2 regions of the Nocardia spongicola genome follow, and region 2 is predicted to be linked to the other one. Evidence: riboswitches for the same ligand, from Rfam matches in the RefSeq annotation. Region 2 holds a riboswitch; the other holds the start of a gene.

Region 1 (10,862 bases), on a different contig from region 2:
CCGTTGATCGAACCCGGCCTGTTCCTGATCCCCAGCTTCGCCGGCGCCATCCTGGGCGCGGTCGCGGTCTTCGTCGCCTTCAGCGTGACGCTGCTGACGACCACACTGTTCCTCCAACACGTCCACGGCTGGACACCCGTCGTCGCAGGCGCGGCAACACTACCGATGGCCGTCACCGCGACCCTCTGCGCACCGCTGTCGGGCTACCTCGTCGGCCGGATCGGGCCGCGCACTCCGCTGCTGCTGGCCGGCGCCTGCCTCACCGCCGGCGGTGTCCTGCTACTCGGCCTCGGCAACGGTCCGCTGCTGCCCGTGCTGGTCGCCGCCTACCTCTGCATCGGCGCGGGCGTGGGATTCGCCAACGCGCCCATCACCGATACCGCAGTCGGCGGGCTGCCCCCGCACCGCGCCGGAGTCGCGAGCGGAACCGCCTCCACCGCACGCCAACTCGGCACTGCGCTCGGCATCGCGCTCGCGGGCAGCGCCGTCGCCGCCGCTCCCACCGAGGACTTCCTGACCGCCGCCCTCCCGGCCCTGCTGACCGTCACCGCCTGCGGGATCATCCTGTTGGTAGTCGCCGACGCCGCCAAGGGACGCCCACGGAACTCGCAGCCTGAACAGTCCGCCACGTCACCGGACCGATGAATGCCGTGGCCAACCGAGAGTCGGGGTTCGCCGCACAGGTGATGTCACGAGTCACGGTGCCGGTGTAGGGCAACGAGATGCAGGCCATGCCTACGACGACAGCGATGAACGTCTCCGGCCCGAACTATTCCTACCGTACGTACTTCGACGGCAACCCGCTCATCCGGACGATTGACGTCCTCCTCGGCCTGAAGGACCAAGGTTTCCTACCAGCGTCCGCACGGGATGCTCTCGATAGGTTCCTGTTTCACCGGGGCCTGCTCTCCACTAGGCGGAACGATCGAGCAGGTCAGCCCATCAGTGCCGCACACCAGCCAACGACGCGCCCTCCGCAGGCGCTTCGAACCGAGCCGAACCTCGACCGAAGGCGTCCGCACGTCGCGGCGGACTCGAGCTCATCCATCCGGTGCCGAGTGGTACCGCGATAGCATCGCTCCGAATTCGCCTACGGCCGGGCCGGTCCCGTCGGTGCGTTCACCTCATCGCCACATGCGACAGCGACCTTTCGCGGATGTTCTCACCAACTGGACTTGCTGACACCGGGCAGTTCACCGCGATGCGCCTTCTCGCGCAGGCGAACTCGTGACAGTCCGAACTTGCGCAGATGCCCGCGTGGGCGGCCGTCGATGACGTCGCGGTTGCGCAGCCGGGTCGGGCTCGCGTCACGCGGCAGTCGCTGCAGGGCCAGCTGGGCCTGCGCCCGTACCTCCGGCGTCGCGGTGATATCTCGTGCGAGCGAGCGCAATTCGGCGCGCCGCTGCGCGTAACGGGCCACGACCAAGCGTCGCTGCTCGTTCTTGACGATCTTCGATTTCTTCGCCATCAGCGGTCCTCTCGGAAGTCGACGTGGCGACGCACGATCGGGTCGTACTTGCGCAATACCAGCCGGTCCGGGTCGTTGCGCCGATTCTTGCGGGTGACGTAGGTGTATCCGGTACCCGCAGTGGAGCGCAGCTTGACCACCGGCCGCAGTTCAGTGCTCTTGGACGCCATCAGATCCGCTCCCCCCGTGCCCACATCCGGGCGACGACGGCATCGATGCCGTCACGGTCGATCACCTTGATGCCCTTGGCCGACACATTCAGTGTGACCCGGCGACCGAGGCTGGGCGCGAAGTAGGTCTTGCGCTGGATATTGGGATCCCAGCGCCGACTCGTGCGGCGATGCGAATGCGAGACCGTCTTGCCGAATCCGGGCATACGCCCGGTCACCTGGCAGTGCGCCGACATGACACTCCCCTCTCTGTTGAAAACCATTTTCGACAACTGTCCTTCGGAACTGTACGCTCGATCGACAGTTATTGAAAACGATTACCGAAAGGAGTGAGGTGGACACCAGGACGCCCGTGATCATGGTGGCCGGTTCTTCCGTAGACGTTCACCGCCTCGGCTATGCACTGCTCGAGCCAGGAACTGTGCTGGTAGAGCACAATCTGAGCCTGTTACGCGAGGGAGTGGTCACCCGAACACTGACTACGACCGACCGTGAGCAACTGACCCTGGTGGAGCTGGCACACGGCTGTGTGTCGTGCACGCTACGCAAGGATCTGCTCCCCTTGCTGCGCACACTGTCCGATCGCACATCGGTGACCCGCATCGTGCTCCTGCTCGACCCGGCGCACGAACCAGCCGAGATCTGCGAAGCCATCGACCACGTGGTGGTCACCGGCATATCCGGCCGCGTCGACGCACCGGCCGGACACGACGTGCGAGTCACCGCCGTACTCGCCGCAGTGGACGCCACCACCTGGCTCGCGGACGCGACCGGCGATGACACCATGGCCGAACGACTCGGTGGCGACGACGACCGCACTGTGGCCCAAGTCGCGGTCGCGCGGGTGCAGCACGCCGACGCCGTGGTGCTGTTCGGTAACCCCGACCCACTGGACGCCACCGTACTGACCGCGGTCCTGCGACGCCTCGCCCCGACTGCAGCGCGGTACTGGACAACCGATCGCCCCGATACCGACGGCCCCGATGTGGGCGCCATCCTCGCGGCGCTACCCGAGCAACGCGCCGACCGCGGATTCGATCCACATGCCCCGCTACTGGCAGGCGCGCCGCCACTGGACGTCGACACCGGTGTCCGCCTGGTCGAGTTCACCGCACAACGGCCATTCCATCCCGAACGATTGCACGAGGCCATCGACACACTGCTGGACGGCGTCGTCACCGCCAGGGGCCGGGTGTGGCTGGCCACCCGGCCCCGGCATGTGCTGTGGCTCGAATCGGCCGGCGGCGGACTGCGCATCGGTCCCGCCGGGCTGTGGTTGGCCGCGATGCCCAAGGACCAACAGGAAGCCGAAGATCCGCAGCGACGCGCGCTGGCCGCACTGAACTGGCACCCGAGCTTCGGTGACCGGCACTCCTCGCTGATGGTGCTGGTCCATCACGCCGATCCCGACGAGATCGAGCGTGCCCTGCGATGGGCACTGATCACCGACCACGAACTACAACAACCGGATTCATGGCCGAACTTCGCCGACCCCTTCGGCGAGTGGCACGACGACCCGTGTGACGCCACCGAATCACCCCAAGCATCCCCCGCACGAGAAGGAGAACACCTGTCGTGAAACCCGGCATCCACCCCGACTACCACCCGATACTCGTCGAAGACTCCAGTACCGGTAAGCGTTTCCGCACCCGCTCCACCGCGACCAGCGATCGCACCGCGACCTGGACCGACGGCAACACCTACCCACTGATCGTTGTCGACGTCACCTCGGATTCGCACCCGTTCTGGACCGGTGCCCACCGAGTGCTCGACAAAGCGGGCCGCGTGGAGAAATTCGAACGGCGCTACGGCCGCCGCACCCACCCAGGAAAAGGAGCCTGATCACCATGGCCGTACCGAAGCGCCGCATGTCCCGGTCGAACACCCGCCACCGCCGATCACAGTGGAAAGCGACCGCACCCCACCTGATACCCGTGACCGTCGACGGCATCACACGCAAAGTGCCGCGGCGTCTGGTCGCCGCGATCGAGCGCGGCCTGATCGATCCGGCCCGACTGTGACCGACACCCGCCTACCGGTGACGGTACTGTCCGGGTTCCTCGGCGCCGGGAAAACCACCCTGCTCAACCACATCCTGGCCAACCGGGAGGGCAGGCGCGTCGCGGTCGTCGTCAACGATATGAGTGAGGTGAACATCGATGCGGCACTGATCGCCGGTCAAGGTCATCTCGACCGCACACAGGAGAAACTGGTCGAACTCACCAACGGCTGCATCTGCTGCACACTGCGGGAAGACCTGATCGATACCGTCGAAAAACTCGCCACCGCAGAGCGATTCGACAATCTCGTCATCGAATCCACCGGGATTTCCGAACCGATGCCGGTGGCGGCGACCTTCGACTGGGAGTTCGAGGACGGCTTCTCCCTCGCCCAACTGGCCAAGCTCGACACCATGGTGACCGTCGTCGACGCCTCCACCTTCCTCACCGAGGTGACGCGCAGCCAGTCACTGGCCGAGCGCGACCTGGCCGCGGGCGACGGCGACGAGCGCCATATCGCCGACCTGCTGGTCGACCAGGTCGAATTCGCCGACGTCCTGCTCCTCACGAAAACCGACCTGGTCAGCCCTGCGATAGCGGGTGCGGTCGAAGCGACGCTGCGCAGGCTGAATCCGAGCGCGGACCTGCGCCGGATCCAGCACGGCAGAGTCGACTTGGCCGCCGTACTCGACACCGGCCGCTACGACCCCGTCTCGGCAGCCGAAACACCCGGATGGGACGAGGAAGCAGCGGGCGGCCATACCCCCGAGACCGAGGAATACGGCATACGAAGCCACACCTACCGCTCCGACCGTCCCTTCCACCCGGCCCGACTCGCGCAGTTCCTCGACGGCCTGCGCGGAGTACTGCGCAGCAAGGGATTCTGCTGGATAGCCAGCCGCCCCGAATTCGCGGCCGTCTGGTCCCAGGCAGGCCCCAATCTCACCTTCGAACCCGCCCAATACTGGAGCGTCGCCGCCGAAGAGCCCGGCCAGGAACTGGTGTTCATCGGCATCCGGCTCGACATCGACAGCCTCCACAGCGCACTCGACACCGCCCTGCTCACCGACACCGAACTCGCGGCGGGACCGGACACTTGGCGCGACTATCCCGATCCGTTCCCCGCCTGGCCGAGCCTGCACGAGCACCTCTGATCACCGCATCGATGACAGAAACCGCAGCCACGAACGTTCGATGACGCGAGGCGTCCGAGGCTGTGGGCCTTGTGCCGGCATACTCGTCGACTTCGAGCCGCCAGGAATGCCGGACGAAACCGAAATCCTGTGTGCCATATCGGATGAACAGCTGCCGAGCGAGTACATACCAGCGCTCGAGCAAGGCATTCGGGAAGGGCTCGGCGGAGTTGCGGCTGCGGTCCTGGTCACCAATAGCACGTTCCACGAAATGGATTCCTCTGAATGGGGCTATCGGATCGCCGGCCGGGAAGCCGGGCGCGCGGCCTTGATCGCCGCTGGACTGCTGCCCGAAGCGGAGGCGACCACGTTGCGCTGGACAACCTGGCCGGGACGCAAGCGCCCCCGCAGAAAACCGAAGGCATAGTAAGTGCCCCTAATCGAACGTCACCTACGTGCCGACGACAGTCGGCCGGGTTGGAGTCGGAGGCGCTGGAGCAGCGGTCACGTCGTAGCCGAGATTGGTCAGCACCTGTGTCGTCGCCTTGGCGAAATTGAGAGTGACGAAGTGCAGGCACGGTGCGCCCTCGTCGATGAGGCGCTGCGCCATCTCGGTAGCGATCTCGATGCCCGCGGCGCGCACTGCCGCACGATTCTCCTCCTGGCCGTCACCGGCGGCCTTGTACAACCGCTCCAGTACCGTCGCGGGCAGCTCCCGCCCGGACAGTTCCGCCGCACGCCGCACGGTGCGCAGCGAGGTGATCGGCATCAGTTCGGGGATGATCGGTTTCGCGCCCTCGACCGGGTCATAGGCGGTGATGCGGTCACGCAGGCGGAGGTAGTGCTCGATGTCGAAGAACATCTGGGTGATCGAATAGTCCGCTCCGGCACGGAGTTTCGCGGCCAGGAAGGCGGTATCGGTCTTCAGGTCCTTGGAGCGGTGATGGCCCTGCGGGAAGGATGCCACACCGATGTTGAACTCGCCCAGATCGCGCACGATCCGAACCAGTTCCTCGGCATAGGCGACACCGTCCGGATGCTTATGCCAATCCCCGAGCGGGTCACCGGGTGGGTCTCCGCGCAGTACGAGGAGGTCACGGATGCCGCAGTCGGCGTAGGAACCGACCAACGCCCGCAGTTCGGCCACGCTGTGTCCGACCGCTGTCAGGTGCGCCACCGGCAGCAGGGTGGTGTGCTGGGCCAGCTGACCGGTGATGCGGGCCGTACGATCTTTGGTGGAGCCGCCAGCACCGTAGGTCATCGAGACGAATGCCGGATGCATGCGCTCGAACTGCCGGACGGTCCGCCACAGTCTGGCCTCGCCGTCGGCGTCGCGGGGCGGGTTGAACTCCACGGAGAACGGTACCCGTGTCGTGGAATGGATACGCAGATTCTCGATGACCGATCGAGCCGCGGACGCGGGTCGTGTGGTTCGGACGGCGTGGTCGGTCACCGTGCGGTCCTCTGGAAAGAAGTGCATGTCGGCCTCGGGCTCGGAGGGATGGCGCCGGATGCCGGGGCGCCCGCCGTGGCGGGCGCCCCGGCAGCATGTCAGCGCAGCGCCCTGGCCGCCGTGACGAGATTGCGCAGCGAGGCGGTCACCTCGTCGGTGCGGCGGGTTTTCAGTCCGCAGTCCGGGTTGGCCCACAGGCGTTCGGCCGGAACGGCTTCGAGCGCCAGTGCGAGAGACTTCTCGATCTCCTCGGAGCCGGGCACGCGTGGGGAGTGGATATCGTAGACACCCGGTCCAACGCCAAGGTCGAAGCCCGCCGCGTTGAGGTCGTCGAGGACCTCCATATGCGAGCGCGCCGCCTCGATCGAGGTGACGTCGGCATCCAATCCGGCGATAGCCCCGATGACCTCACCGAACTCCGAGTAGCACAGGTGGGTGTGGATCTGCGTGCTATCGGCGACCCCTGAGGTCGAGAGGCGGAACGCGTCGACCGCCCAGTCCAGGTAGGCGGCCTGATCGGCCTTACGAAGCGGCAGCAGCTCGCGCAACGCGGGCTCGTCCACCTGGATGATGCCGATTCCAGCCGCCTCCAGGTCCACCGTCTCGTCCCGGATAGCCAACGCGATCTGCCGCGCGGTGTCGGCCTGCGGCTGATCGTCGCGGATGAACGACCACGCCAGGATGGTGACCGGACCGGTCAGCATGCCCTTGACCGGCTTACTGGTCAGCGACTGCGCGTAGGTGATCCACTCGACGGTCATGACCGCCGGACGCACCACATCGCCGTACACGATCGGCGGGCGCACGCAGCGGCTGCCGTAGGACTGCACCCAGCCGTTGATCGTCGCGGCGAAACCGTCGAGCTGTTCGGCGAAGTACTGCACCATGTCGTTACGCTCCGGCTCACCGTGCACCAGCACATCGAGACCGATGTCCTCCTGCAGCGCGATGACTTCGGCGATCTCGGCACGCATCCGCTTGTCGTACTCGGCTTGGTCGATCTCGCCACGGCGCAGCTCGGCACGGGCCACCCGGATCCGGCTCGTCTGCGGGTAGGAGCCGATCGTGGTGGTCGGCAGCAGCGGCAACTTCAACCGTTCCTGCTGCACCGTGCGACGCTCCTCGGCCGGAGCGCGGCGAATGGCGTCCGAGTCCAGGCCTGCCAGGCGCTCGCGCACCGACTCGACGCGCAGACGCGGATCGGCCTTGCGGTCGGCTACCGCGGCGCGAGCGACCTCGAGAACCTGCGCGACCGCGTCCTCCCCCTCGGTGAGGGCGGTGGCCAGCGCACGGATCTCGGCGATCTTCTCCTGCCCGAATGCCAGCCAGGTGCGCAGCCGCTCGTCCAGATCGTTCTCGGGTTCGAGGCTGTAGGGGACGTGCAGCAGTGAGCACGAACTCGATACGGCCACTGATACGCCGGCTTCGCGCAGCCCGGTCAGCCGCGGCAACGCCTGATCGGGGTCGACCCGCCAGATGTTGTGGCCGTCGACCACACCCGCCACGATCAGCTTGTCCGTGATCGATCGAGCCACGGTCACATCCGCGTCGGCACCGGCGACCACATCGAGCGCGATGCCATCGATGCCGGTCTCCGCCAGCGCGGGCAGCGCCGCACCCAGCCTGCCGAAGTAGGTGGCGACCAGGATCGACGGACGAGCGGACACCTCGGACAACCGCTGATATGTGGTACGCACCGCTGCCAGTTCGGCCTCGGTGAGATCGGTGACCAGCGACGGCTCGTCGATCTGCACCCACTGCGCACCGGCCTCGGCGAGCAGACCGAGCAACTGCTCGTAGAGCGGCAACAGGTCGGGCAGACGGTTGAGCAGATCGCTGCCGTCCACCGATTTGGCCAGCTTCAGGAAGGTGATCGGGCCGACGACCACCGGACGAGCGGGTACGTCGAGCGCCAACGCCTCCTTCAGTTCGGCCAAGGGCTTCTCCGGGTGCAGGGAGAACGTCGTATCCGCCGCGAGTTCGGGCACCAGGTAGTGGTAGTTGGTGTCGAACCACTTGGTCATCTCCAGTGGAGCGATCTCGGCATTGCCGCGGGCGGCCGCGAAGTAGCGATCGAGCTCATCGGCGATCCCGGCCACTCGCCGCGGCAGCGCGCCGAGCAGCACGGCGGTGTCGAGCACCTGGTCGTAGTAGGAGAACGTGCCCACCGGGACCGAATCCAGCCCGGCGTCACGGGCTGCGGTCAGTTGGGCGGCACGCAGGTCCGCCGCAACAGCGTGCAGGCTCTCGGCATCGAGACGACCGGCCCAGTAGGACTCGGTCGCGCGTTTGAGCTCCCGGTTGGGGCCGATGCGCGGGAGCCCCAGCACGGTTGCGGTGAAAGTATTGTGTGGGTTCGACATTGGTGAGCTCCATGGTCAGTAGCAAGGACCGCCACCCATATGAAACGCACGCTGATGGAGCCCATGAAGCATCGTTCCCGTGCCCGGGTCCACTCGGCGTAGCGCTCAATCCACGAGGCGACGACCACCGGATACGGCGTATCCGGTACAACGGGCAGGTCTTCGGACTCGTGGGCATCGACCCGAGAACGGGTCGGCCTCGGCGCTTCGTGGCCCGGGGCTGGTCCTACTGACCGTCGCTTCCCAGGCATGCGCCCAGTGCGGGTGACGGCTGTCGCTCCCACTCACCGCTGCGGGACAGTCCCGGATTTCCACCGGGTTCCCTCTCGCCCGACGGCGCGTCAGCGCTACCGGGCTTCGACGCCTTCGGACGGATCAGGGGCTCCTCGACTCCGCCTCCAGCGAACCAGCTGCACCGATGAATATAGCCAATACGGATCGGATCGCGAAAGACGGCCCACCTTCCCACGGGAAAACGGGACGTCGGCGACGCTTCCAGCAGGACTGGCGTCACTCGCGCGCGGCGCCCACCGGCCAGACCACGGTGACCGGAATTCCTCATCTACTACATGCGACTAACCCTCGGTTACTCACCGACCATGACCGGCCTGGCATTCCTGCCGATCGTCACCGCGCTGAGCGCTCGCCATGTAAGTTATCCATCGCGCGGACGCCGCCGGATCGTTCGACCCGGGCCGGAAGCATGATGGCTCGGCGCAGTAGGAGAGCAATGGGTTCGTCTATCTTCGTAGTATTCTTGCCACTCGCACTGGCATTGGTGATGTTCGGTTTGGGGCTGACACTCGCCTTCGATGACTTCGCGCGAGTCCTGCGCTATCCGAAGGCGGCACTGGTGGCGCTGATCTGCCAGATGGTGGTGTTGCCTACGATCTGCCTTGCCTTGGTCGTCCTTTTCGGTCTCGAAGGCGCGCTGGCAGTCGGAATGATGCTACTGGTGGCCTCGCCCGGTGGCACATCGGCAAACCTGTTCAGCCATCTCGCGGGTGGTGATGTCGCACTGAATATCACACTCACCGCGATCAATTCGGTGCTCGCCGTATTCACCATGCCGATCGTGGTAACCCTGGCCATCGCAGGATTCATGGACGAGGACGCCTCCGTCGGACTACAACCGGCGAAGTTCGTGCAAGTGGTCGCCATTGTGCTGGTGCCGGTCGCGGTCGGCATGTGGGTGCGACGCCTACTGCCAGGGTGGGCCGAGCAGATGCGTAAGCCGGTGAAAGTCGTATCGATCGCGGTCCTGTTCTTGGTGATCGTTGCGGCGTCGATAGCCGAATTCGACACATTTATCGACAATATCGACAGGCTCGGATTGATCGCGCTGCTATTGTCCATACTGAGCCTGTCGATCGGCTACTTCGTACCCCGTCTATTCGCAGTCGACCCCCGCCAGGCGATCGCTTCAGCAATGGAGATCGGTATTCACAACGCTACCCTTGCCATTGCGGTCGCCGTATCGGTACTCGGCGACGAAACCATGGCCATTCCAGGTGCGATCTACGGCATCATCATGTTCTTTCCCGCCACACTCGCCGCCGTTTTCCTCGCCCGGCAACAGAAAACGGTTCCCCAACCGAGCCGTTGACCGACGCCACGCGTTTCGTGGTACAGCACAACATCGGGAGAAGACAGGGGTGGACATGGATGCTGATCTGAGTTTGTAGGTGTCGCGGTCGATATCACCCCTCCCTCGCATGACCCGGCACGAACACACTCTCTGACGGGTCCCCGTGATGTGGTCCACTTGGACTCGAAATACCGGGTCGGCCCCGTCGACGAGACCGGATCAGGTGGTCGCGTTATCGGGGACCGGTCAGACGGTCCGCACTGTGGTGCGAGCCGTCGATAGCTGGGTTGGCAGGGGGGTCAAGCCACGACCGATCGTTGCGGCACGCCCACGTATTCGCTGAGCGGGCGGATCAGCGCGTTGGACTCGCCTTGTTCGATGATGTGCGCGGCCCATCCGGTGATCCGGCTCATCACGAAGATCGGGGTGAACACCTCGATATCGAAGCCGAGCAGATAGTAGGCAGGACCCGTGGGGAAGTCGAGATTCGGTTTGATGCCGGTGGCCTCGTTCATGGTGCGTTCGAGGATCTCGTAGATCCGCACCCATTTCTCGCCATCGGTCACCGCGGCGATATCGAGAAACGCCTTCTTCATGGTGGGCACACGGGAGTCACCGTTCTTGTAGACCCGGTGGCCGAAACCCATCACCTTTTCCTTCACGGCCAGTTTGTTGCGCATCCACTCT
Region 2 (10,862 bases):
GTTACCACCCGCACCCACGTAGCCTATGCGGCAGAACCGAGACTCGCCGTCCGCCTGTGGCGGTATCGCGCAGATGGCCCGTCGCAGGATTCCGAGTAACCGACCAGACGCACGTGATCATGCGCTCGCTTCGCTGTTCACCGCTCGCCGAGAACGGTTTCCGCGATCCGCCGCAGCGCATCGCTGATCTGCTCGGAACTGAGCCCGCACTGATCCTCAGCGGGGTCGTGCCGACCAGAATCATCAACCCGGCGTGACAGTTCTAGAGGCGGTGCGGCGATCGGCGAACCGGTGGGCCGGGGGAAGCCCACCGGGTAGGTTCATGCTGAATCATCGAACGATCATCGGCGAAAGGATCGTGATGCCCACACGTACCGCGCGTACCGCCTGGTCCGGAACTCTGCAAGAGGGATCGGGGCAGGTCGAGCTGACCAGCTCCGGGGTCGGTAAGTATGACGTGTCGTTCCCCAAGCGTTCCGCCGAGTCGGCCGACGGCACCACCAGCCCGGAAGAGTTGATCGCGGCCGCGCATTCCTCGTGCTATGCGATGGCGCTCTCGGCGCAGATCGGCAATGCGGGTGGCACTCCGGAAAGCCTGGACGTCACCGCGGAGGTCACCCTCGGTCCGGATCCGGCAGGTGGCTTCCGGATCACCGGGAGCAAGCTCACCGTCCGTGGCCGGGTCTCCGGCATCGATGCCGATGCCTTCCACGCCGCGGCCGAGGCCGCCAAGGCGGGCTGTCCGGTAAGCAAGGCGTTGGCAGGTGTGGACCACATCACGCTCGACGCGGCTCTCGTATAGGACACCGCCGCGGTATTTCCCGTATGAAGAAAAGGCAGTGCCGGTTCGTGGGAACCGGCACTGCCTCAGCAGGAGCGGATACTGATCAGCTCGTGGTAGCGGCTGTCGCCGGAACCGGAGTATCCGTGCGTGTCGCGAACTCGGTGAGCGCCGCGAAGCCCAGAGCGAGGCAGACCCATAGTGTTGTGGTCTGGGCCAGCGAAGCCACCCGGAACTCCCACAGCAGGGTGGCCGGGAAATCCGCCCCCACTTCGTTCACTCCCGGTAGCAGGATGTAGCCGAGCGTGGTCACCAGGATGAATGCCGCGACACCGCCGATCAGCCGCACTGTGGGCAACTGTGCGCGCAGCGCGGTGGCCGCCGCGATCGCCGCGGCTACCGCCACGATGCCGAGCAGTATCGCAACCAACCACAGCAGGGTGCGCTCGTTGATGGTGTCCGGATCCCCCACCGCGGGCGGATTGGCCGGGTATTTGAAGAAAGGCACCGCGACGATCGCTGCCCAGCAGGCAGCGCCTACTGCCAGTGCGAGCCGCGGCCCGGACAGTGTGGTGTAGCGCCGCGCGATATGCACGACCGAGGCGTAGATGGCACCGAACGCGAGCCCGGCCAGCCCCAGCGCGAGGAATTGCCCGAACTTCTGGCCGGTGCGGCTCACCATCGGCTCTTCGCCGCCATGGGAATGCCCGCCCGATGGTGCTTCGGCCTGGTGGGAATGCCCTCCCGACGAGGCCTCGGCCCCGTGGGAATGCCCGTCCGCGGATTCGGCGGGCTCGGTAGCCGAGCCTGCTTCTTCGATGGCGATCGCGGCCTCCACCTTGGGCTCGCCGATGAAGAAGCCGACTGTCGCGGCCAGCATTCCGGCGATCAGGCCTGCCAGCAGGCCGCGCAGCAGCAATGTTGTGAGCGAACCTTTCAGTGGCACGGAAGCCCCAGTAGGTGGCGTCCGTCGTGCATCAGCTCATGCAGGTACATCCCGCTGCGCGAGATGGCGCCCTGATCGAATCCGACCAGGTAGAGCGTGAGCAGTGCGAGAAGAACGACACCGACTGTGGTGAGCACAGTGGCCAGGGAATCGGTTTCCCTGCTCGGCGAGTACGCGATAGCCATTCGAGTCCTCCTTGGGATACGCGTCCCATCGGGTGGTGGTGCGACGGTGCCGGTGTCTGGCTTTTCCGGCACCGGACTCGATGCATGGAACACAGTGGCGCGACCGCTCCGGAATCTCACCGGAATTACCGCATCACCCTCGCGTTTGTCCCTCGAACTGTGACATCCGCACATACCCTGCGTCAACACATCCGGCAGGGGCGCACCACAGCGCCGGGCGAGTCGTTACCAGGTGCGGGCCCGCCCGGCCGGCTTCGCTCACTCGGTTCGACGTCAGTTCGACGGCTTCGCCGTGACGTCGAGCACTACTTCGAATTCGAGTAGCGACGCCCCCGTCGCTACTGGTTTGCGCTGCTCGCCCGCATGCGCCTCCCTGGCGGGGCCATCGCGCCATGCCGCGAATGATTCCTCCGAATCCCATTGGGTGACGACGAAATACCGGTTCTCCCCGGCGATCGGCCGGAGCAGTTGGAAGCCGAGGAAGCCGGGTGAGCCCTCGACCGCGTGCGCACGGTGGGCGAACCGCTTCTCCAGCTCGGGCCCCGCGCCCTCGGGGATCTCGATCGCGTTGATCTTCACAACAGCCATGCCTCCACGCTAGCGGTTGGCGCTGGGCGGGCACGCAGTATCTCCTATGGGCTGGATCTCGTATTGTCGAACCGATGTTGCATGACGAAGGCGGAGCAGGCGCGCCGATCCTCCTGCTGCATGGCCTGATGGGAAGTGCGCGCACTTGGTGTGAGCAGCTGGACTGGCTGCGCGATTTCGGCCATGTCTATACCTTCGATGCCGCAGGGCACGGCAGGCCCGCGCCAGGGGAACTGACCACTGAGGCATTCGTCGCGGATCTGGCCGCGCACACCAGCGAGATCACCGAGCCGATGGTGGTGATCGGCCATTCGATGGGCGCGCTGCACGGCTGGGTGTTCGCGGCGAGTTACCCGCAGCGGGTGCGGGCGCTGGTGGTCGAGGATCTCGCGCCGGATTTCACCGGTCGCACCGCCGCGCACTGGGCCGCGATGATCGAGGCATGGCCGCAGCCGTTTCCTGACGCCGAGGCCGTGCTCGCGTACTTCGGCCCGGTAGCGGGGCGGTACTTCTTGAACTCGTTCGAGTGCGGGCCGGATGGGTACCGGTTGCACGGCTCGGTCACCACTTTCCGCGATATCTCCGAGGAGTGGGGAAGGCGGGATTTCTGGCAGCAGTGGCACGCCGTGCGGGTGCCCGCGCTGCTGTTGGAGGGTGAGTACAGCATCACCCCGCCGGGGCAGATGCGGCAGATGGCCGCGGCGCATCCGGACGCTGCTTACGTCTTGGTCCCCGGAGCGGGGCATCTCGTGCACGACGATCAGCCCGAGCGGTATCGAGCTGAGGTCGAGCGTTTCCTGCGGTACGTGCTGCGCGACTGAACCGTCCCGGCGGAGGGGCGGGCTCAGTCGGTGTGCGCGTCGTGGCCGCCTTCGCCCGCGAGTGCGAACAGCCCGTCCCGAGTCTGTTCGATCAGGCCGTCCACCAGCAGCGAGTCCAGAGCGCGGGCACGTTGTCCATGGTCGTGGGTCCACGCCAGATCCAGGCGTACCCGCTCGACCGGGCCGCTGGCGCGGCGAAGGACGTCCAATAGGCGACCTCGGGCCTGGCGGTCGGTGCCTTCGTACTTCTGGGTGCGGCGGACCACCTCGGTAGCCGGTTTGCCCGCGGCGACCCATGCGCAGTGGGTGAGCGGACAGCGGGCACAGTCCGGGGTGCGCGCGGTGCACACGGTCGCGCCGAACTCCATCAGAGCCGCGGAGAATACGGCGGCACGGTCGGCTCGGCGCGGCAGCAGGGCTTCGGTCTCGGGAAGGTCGCGCGCGGCCGGATTACCGGCCTCCGCCCGCCCGTGCACCGCTCTGGCGACCACCCTGCGGACATTGGTGTCGACCACCGGAACTCGCTGACCGTAGGCGAAGCACGCGACGGCGCGCGCGGTATACGCGCCGATACCGGGCAAGCCGAGCAATACCTGCACGTCAGCGGGGACCTCGTCGTTGTGCTCGGTGGCCAGCACTCTGGCACATTCGTGCAGTCGCAGTGCCCGGCGCGGATAGCCGAGCTTGCCCCAGGCGCGCAAGACTTCGGCCGGTACGGAGGCGGCCAGCGCCGATGGCACCGGCCAGCGCACTACCCATTCCCGCCAGATCGGCTCGACCCGCGCGACCGGTGTTTGCTGCAGCATGATCTCGCTCAGCAAGATCTGCCATGCGGTGGTGCCCGGCTCCCGCCACGGCAGCGCACGCGCGTTCTCCCGGTACCAGTCCAGCAGTATGTCCGGGTCGATGTCCTTCGCCGTGCTGTTGCGCACTACCCTCACTATTCCCGTTCTGTCGCTATGCGGTGACATTTGCTCACTTATAACCAATTGAACTCGCCAGTAGCGCAACCCTTGTGCACAATGGTCGACATGCCTGGTTCCACACCGATCAGCGCCTGGAAATCCCTGCGAGAGGGCAACGAGCGCTTCGTCAACGGCGCGCTGCTGCACCCTGGTCAGGGCGCGGCCGACCGAGCCAAACTCGTCAGCGGACAGCACCCGCACGCGATCGTCTTCGGTTGCGGTGACTCCAGGGTCGCCGCCGAGTTGATCTTCGACCGAGGTCTCGGGGACATGTTCGTGGTGCGTACCGCGGGGCATGTGGTCGACAGCTCGGTGCTCGGCTCGATCGAGTACGGGGTGCATGTGCTCGAAGTGCCGCTCATCGTGGTGCTCGGACATGACAGCTGCGGTGCGGTGCAGGCGACCATCGACGCGCTCGACGGCGGCGAGGTTCCCGGCGGGTTCATCCGGAGTGTGGTGGAGCGAGTCACGCCATCCATTCTGATCGGTAGGCGCGAAGGTCTGTCCACCGTCGACGAGATCGAGGCCAGGCACGTGGTGGAGACCAGCCACTTGCTCATGCAGCGCTCGATGATCATCTCGCAGCGAGTCGAGGCCGGTGAGTGCGCGATCGCCTGCGTAACCTACAAGCTGGCCGAGGGGCAAGTGAAACTGCACCGAGTCATCGGCAATATCGGCGAAGTGGCCTGAGCTGGGCACGGCGGTATCGCGCTCCTGGCCGAGGCATGCTGCCAGGAGCTTTGCGCTCGAAGCGCTGCCGGAATCTACCCGGCGCCGGTGAGTGCGCATGGCCGACACACCGTACCCCTGAGACGCTATGCCCAATCGTGCCCTTACCGTTGAGGCGTGCTGGAACCGAATGGACCGCTGCCACCGGAGATCTATTGGCGTCGCCGTGCGCTCGCCGTCGGAATTCTGGTCATCATTCTCGCACTGGTGGTTTGGCTCGTACTCGTGATCGCGGGCGGTGACGATACGCCCGATGAGGCCACTGCCGCAGGCTCCACCTCGTCCTCGGCGGTCGAGCCATCGGCCACCGAGGACGATTCGGACACACCGGAACCGCCCGCGGTGGCCACCGGCGTTGTGGCGGCGGAACCGTGCCCGGATCAGTCACTCGCGATCAAAGTGACAGTCGAGCAGCCCACCTATCGGCTCGGCGAGCGCCCGGTGTTCGGGATTGTCATCACCAATATCTCGACGGTGACGTGTACTCGCGATATGGGTTCTGGCCTGCAGCATGTTTCGGTATACACGCTCGATGGCAGGCAGCGGTTGTGGTCGAGCGCGGATTGCTATCCGGATGGCAATCCCGATGTGCGAACGATGAATCGTGGTGAGCAGGCAGCGTTCACGGTGACCTGGTCGGGTTCCACTTCGCGGCCTGGTTGTGCGGGTGAGCGTGTACAAGTGCCGCCGGGGGCGTACAACGTTGTGGCGCAACTCGGCACGGTGCGTAGTGCGGCCGAGCCGTTCAACCTCGCCTGAGTGGTGCGCGTTTGCTGTTCAGCCTCTTGCTTCTTCGCGTGCGGCACGTCGTGCGCGCAGGCCCGCTATCCGGATCGCGGCGCGGATATCGTTGACTTCGTGGATCTTCATGGTGCTTTTCATCGGCGCCGAGCCAGGGGGGACCAGAGCGGTGGTGAAACCGAGGCGTTCGGCCTCGGCTAGTCTGCGGGCCAGGCCGGTTACCTTACGAACCTCGCCTGCCAGTCCGACTTCGCCGAGAATCACCCAGCCGGGGGGGAGGGCGATATCGGCTTCGGCACTGGCTATCGCCAGTGCGATGGCCAGATCGGCGGCAGGCTCGGCCAGCCGCATACCGCCGACTGTCGCGGCGTAGACATCGTTCTTACCGAGGAACACCCGTCCGCGGCTCTGTAAGACGGCCAGCACCATGGCCACCCGGTTGTAGTCCAATCCGCTCACCGCGCGGCGGGGTTGCGGGATCTCGGTTTTCACCGTCAGGCCCTGCACCTCACCGACCAGTGGTCGTTTGCCGTCCATAGCGACGGTTACCGCGGTGCCTGGTACCGAATCGGTCCGGTGGTGCAGGAACAGACCGGAAGGATCGTCGACGCAGGCGATCCCGTCCTCGTGCAGTTCGAAACAACCGACCTCATCGGTACTGCCGAAACGATTCTTGATGCCGCGCACCATCCGCAGCGTGGAGTTTTTATCTCCCTCGAATTGCAGGACCACGTCCACCAGGTGTTCGAGTGTGCGCGGGCCCGCGACATTGCCGTCCTTGGTGACGTGCCCGACCATGAGCACCGCGATCCCGCTCGCCTTGGCGAGCGAAGTCAGTGCGATGGTCACCGCGCGTACCTGAGTGACGCCGCCGATCACGCCATCGGCTTCCGGGGCGAGCATGGTCTGTACCGAGTCGACCACGAGCAGGCTGGGGTGTACCTGTTCGATATGCCCGAACACGATGGACAGATCCGATTCCGAGGCCAGATAGACCCGATCGTGCACCGCTCCGGTGCGGTCGGCACGTAGCCGGACCTGTCCCGCCGATTCCTCCGCGGTGACATACAGCGATTTCTCGTCACGCTGCGCCGCCCACCGGTGCGCTACCTCGAGCAGGAGCGTCGACTTGCCGACGCCGGGCTCACCGGACAACAGCACAACCGAACCGGGTACGACGCCGCCGCCGAGCACCCGGTCGAGCTCGCCGACTCCGGTGGCCCTGGCCTTGGTGACCTGGGAATCGATCTGCGAAATCGGTGCTGCCGCTGTGCTCGGCAGCATCGCCTTACGGCCGCCCGCGCCCGCCGTACCCGGCTCCGCGACCACCGCGTCGACGGTTCCCCACGCCCCGCACCCGGGGCATTTGCCTACCCATTTGGCGACTTCGTGGGAGCATGCGGAGCATCGGAAGATCGGTTTGGTCTTTGCCATGCGCGCAGCCACACGCGCACCCTACGTAACGGGTACGACAAGTGGTCCGGTCAGTGACCGCCCTGATATCCGCCTTCGCTGGACCTGGAAAGGTCGGATTCGTGCCGTTCGGTGTGGATACCCGCGTCGACGGGCACCGAGAGCTGGACGGTGCCGTTCTTCTCGAAGTCGAACGAGATGTCGTAGGTCAGGCCGGGGGTGATGTCCTCGGACAGGTCGGTGATCTCGATGAGGACCGGATTGCTCTCCGGGTCGTCGGCGGTGGTCTCGCCTGCCTCGGAGTCCTGGTGGTCGGCGTCTTGTGAGTCGGTGGTGGCCGAATCGGCGTCGTGCTCGCCAGGCAGGCTCTGCGCGACGACTATCTGCTGCGGGCCGAGTTCGACAGTGGATTCACCCGTGGCCGGGGTGATCTCGACGGGGCCGAGGTCCGTGGTGACGCCGACCAGTTCGTCGGAGCCGTACTCGCTGTTGTTGATGAAGGACAGCGCGATGACCGCCTTGCCGCCCTTGGCGTTGGTGTACTCGGTGCCTTCGGCCGGGTACACGATGTGCACGTTTCGCAGCGCGATGCTTCCGACGTCGGCTCGGTTGCCGTTCACGGCGGCGACCTGGCTCGCGGTCTGCGAGATCTGACCCGCGCCGCAGCCTGACAGTGCGAGCACCGCTCCGGCGGCGAGTGCAGCAACCGGCACCATACGACGTCGCGCCCCCTTCGGGGCGGTCACAGCGTTCAGGGCAGTCACGGGTTGTCCCTCCAGTCGACCGGGCTCCGCTCTGCTCGGGAGCGTAGTAACTAGGCAGCGTAGTAGTTCCCTCGGCGGCCCGGGCGCGGGGGCTGTGTCAACTCGCGCCGAGTCGCCGTACGGGCTGTGCTCCACAGCCCGCGCGGTGGCGCGGGCAGCGTCGGTGCCGACACCTTTCGGGCCGGTAACAGTTCGGTTGATTTTCGAGGTTTGCGGAACGGGTGCCGGATCGCCGGAGTGACCGGGGGCCGGTGTGGCCAGGCGATAACTCGTTCTGGCACAAGGTAATGCACACCACTTAACGTCTGTCAAGTCCCCCGGTTGCCTCGTTGTGGCCCTGACCTGCACAGTTGATCGCGCCGTTACCGAGTCGCATGTTAAACTGTGAACATCGAAAGGGGCACGGGACACATGATGTTTAAGGTCGGAGACACCGTCGTTTACCCCCACCATGGAGCGGCGCTGATCGAAGCAATCGAGACTCGCACCATCAAGGGTGAGCAAAAAGAGTATCTGGTCCTGAAGGTCGCCCAGGGCGATCTGACTGTTCGCGTTCCCGCGGAGAACGCCGACGACGTCGGTGTGCGTGATGTTGTCGGCCAGGAGGGGCTCGACCGAGTCTTCCAGGTGCTACGCGCACCGCATACCGAGGAGCCGACCAACTGGTCGCGGCGGTACAAGGCCAATCTGGAGAAGCTCGCCTCCGGTGATGTGAACAAGGTGGCCGAGGTCGTGCGCGATTTGTGGCGGCGGGAGCAGGACCGCGGCCTGTCCGCGGGTGAGAAGCGCATGCTCGCCAAGGCCCGGCAGATTCTGGTCGGGGAGCTCGCGCTCGCCGAGGGCACCGATGACGGTAAGGCCGAGACGCTACTCGACGAGGTTCTCGCAGCGGCTTCCTGACCGTGAACACACTCGATAACGGTGCTCGTTCCGTCGGCGGGCCCGTGGTTGCACTGGTGCCTGCCGCCGGTCGCGGGGTGCGTCTGGGTGAAACGATCCCCAAGGCGTTCGTCGAGGTCGGCGGTACACCCATGGTCCGGCTCGCGGTAGAAGGCTTGCTCGCCTCCGCCGCGGTCGACCGGATCATCGTGATAGTTCCCACCGAATTCGCCGACAGTGCCGTTGCCCTGCTGCCGTCTTCGGACTCGGTGCGGGTGGTCGTCGGTGGCGCCGAACGTATCGACTCGGTGCGGGCGGGTCTCGCCGCGGCACCAGAGGCGGCCTACTTTCTCGTGCACGACGCCGCACGAGCTCTCACACCGCCCGAGCTGATCGCACGGGTGGTCGCGCGGCTACGCGCGGGCCATCGAGCGGTGGTTCCCGCGCTCCCGGTCGCCGACACCATCAAATCCGTGGACGAGGCGGGCACGGTAACCGGCACTCCGGACCGGGCCCAGTTACGCGCCATCCAGACGCCACAGGGCTTCACCGCAGATCTGCTGCGCCGTGCCTACGCGACCCACGGCATCCAGGCCACCGATGATGCGGGATTGGTCGAGCGGCTTGGTGTCCAGGTGACTACCATCCCCGGCGATCCACTGGCATTCAAGATCACCACTCCGCTAGACCTCCTGCTCGCGGGCGCGGTGCGCAACCATACGGGGGCGGGCCGGATGGTTGCGCCATGAGCATGCGCGTCGGCATCGGCACCGATGTGCATCCCATCGAAGCCGGACGTCCCTGCTGGATGGCCGGTCTGCTGTTCGACGATACCGACGGTTGCGCGGGCCACTCGGACGGTGATGTCGCCGCGCACGCGCTGTGCGATGCATTGCTGTCCGCGGCCGGTCTCGGTGATGTCGGCGCGGTCTTCGGTACCGGACGCCCGGAATGGGCGGGCGTCTCCGGTGCGGCCATGCTGAAGGAAGTTCGTCGACTGCTGGGTGAAGCCGGATTCGAAGTGGTCAACGCGGCGGTCCAGGTGATCGGTAACCGGCCAAAGATCGGGCCGCGGCGGGCCGAGGCGCAGCAGGTGCTCGGCGATTTGCTCGGCGCCCCTGTCTCGGTGTCCGGCACCACCACCGACGGTCTCGGGCTGACCGGTCGTGGCGAGGGAATCGCCGCGATAGCGACCGCTCTGTTACACGACTGTCGCTGATCCTGCTCCGAAATGTCACGGATCCGATCCGGTCCGTGAACGCCCTTGACCACCAGTTAGGATCGACTTCCGTGACTCTGCGCCTCTTCGACACCGATACGCGGACCATGCGTGATTTCGCACCCATGGTCCCCGGCCGTGCTTCGGTGTATCTGTGTGGCGCCACTGTGCAGGGGGAACCGCATATCGGCCATGTCCGTAGCGGAGTCGCGTTCGACGTACTACGACGCTGGTTGCTCGCGCACGACTACGATGTCTGGTTCATCCGCAATGTCACCGATATCGACGACAAGATCCTGACCAAAGCCGCCGAGGCGGGCAGGCCGTGGTGGGAGTGGGCCGCTACCCACGAGCGTGCTTTCGACCGCGCCTACGAACAGCTCGGCGTGCTGCCACCTTCCGCGGAGCCCCGCGCGACCGGTCATATCACCCAGATGATCGAGATGATGCAGCGGTTGATCGACCGCGGGCACGCCTACGCCTCGGCGGGCAATGTCTACTTCGATGTGGTCAGCTACCCAGAGTACGGAAAGCTCTCCGGTCACAAGATCGACGATGTGCACCAGGGTGAGAGCGCGGGCGAAGGCAAACGCGATCCACGGGATTTCACCCTGTGGAAGGCGGCCAAGCCGGATGAACCGCACTGGCCATCGCCCTGGGGCTCCGGCCGCCCCGGCTGGCATCTCGAATGCTCGGTGATGGCCGAGTTCTATCTCGGTGCGGAGTTCGATATCCATTGCGGTGGTATGGATTTGGTCTTCCCGCACCATGAGAACGAAATCGCCCAATCGAAGGCGTCCGGTGCGGGTTTCGCCAGGTACTGGTTGCATA

The links. Region 2 has a riboswitch for cobalamin ahead of ACL02S_RS17555 (CbtB domain-containing protein). Riboswitches for the same ligand answer to the same signal wherever they lie in the genome.
Region 1: another riboswitch for cobalamin. It lies ahead of metE (5-methyltetrahydropteroyltriglutamate--homocysteine S-methyltransferase); the one in region 2 lies ahead of ACL02S_RS17555 (CbtB domain-containing protein).

Annotation. Positions count from the first base shown of each region.
Region 1 is NZ_JBJZOO010000007.1:113,195-124,056, forward strand. It holds gene ACL02S_RS15565 (MFS transporter) at 1-645, shown strand, start outside; gene rpsN (30S ribosomal protein S14) at 1,163-1,468, opposite strand; gene rpmG (50S ribosomal protein L33) at 1,468-1,638, opposite strand; gene rpmB (50S ribosomal protein L28) at 1,638-1,874, opposite strand; gene mrf (ribosome hibernation factor-recruiting GTPase MRF) at 1,973-3,217, shown strand; gene ACL02S_RS15590 (type B 50S ribosomal protein L31) at 3,214-3,480, shown strand; gene rpmF (50S ribosomal protein L32) at 3,486-3,659, shown strand; gene ACL02S_RS15600 (GTP-binding protein) at 3,656-4,792, shown strand; gene ACL02S_RS15605 (hypothetical protein) at 4,833-5,198, shown strand; gene ACL02S_RS15610 (methylenetetrahydrofolate reductase) at 5,223-6,251, opposite strand; gene metE (5-methyltetrahydropteroyltriglutamate--homocysteine S-methyltransferase) at 6,323-8,587, opposite strand; cobalamin riboswitch at 8,724-8,936, opposite strand; gene ACL02S_RS15620 (bile acid:sodium symporter family protein) at 9,318-10,193, shown strand; gene ACL02S_RS15625 (bifunctional 2-methylcitrate synthase/citrate synthase) at 10,475-10,862, opposite strand, start outside.
Region 2 is NZ_JBJZOO010000010.1:4,476-15,337, forward strand. It holds gene ACL02S_RS17540 (hypothetical protein) at 120-257, shown strand; gene ACL02S_RS17545 (OsmC family peroxiredoxin) at 362-802, shown strand; gene ACL02S_RS17550 (CbtA family protein) at 888-1,727, opposite strand; gene ACL02S_RS17555 (CbtB domain-containing protein) at 1,718-1,912, opposite strand; cobalamin riboswitch at 1,943-2,095, opposite strand; gene ACL02S_RS17560 (antibiotic biosynthesis monooxygenase family protein) at 2,186-2,500, opposite strand; gene ACL02S_RS17565 (alpha/beta fold hydrolase) at 2,575-3,321, shown strand; gene ACL02S_RS17570 (HhH-GPD family protein) at 3,345-4,253, opposite strand; gene ACL02S_RS17575 (carbonic anhydrase) at 4,353-4,976, shown strand; gene ACL02S_RS17580 (hypothetical protein) at 5,133-5,774, shown strand; gene radA (DNA repair protein RadA) at 5,793-7,190, opposite strand; gene ACL02S_RS17590 (copper chaperone PCu(A)C domain-containing protein) at 7,241-7,915, opposite strand; gene ACL02S_RS17595 (CarD family transcriptional regulator) at 8,345-8,833, shown strand; gene ispD (2-C-methyl-D-erythritol 4-phosphate cytidylyltransferase) at 8,836-9,561, shown strand; gene ispF (2-C-methyl-D-erythritol 2,4-cyclodiphosphate synthase) at 9,564-10,031, shown strand; gene cysS (cysteine--tRNA ligase) at 10,103-10,862, shown strand, end outside.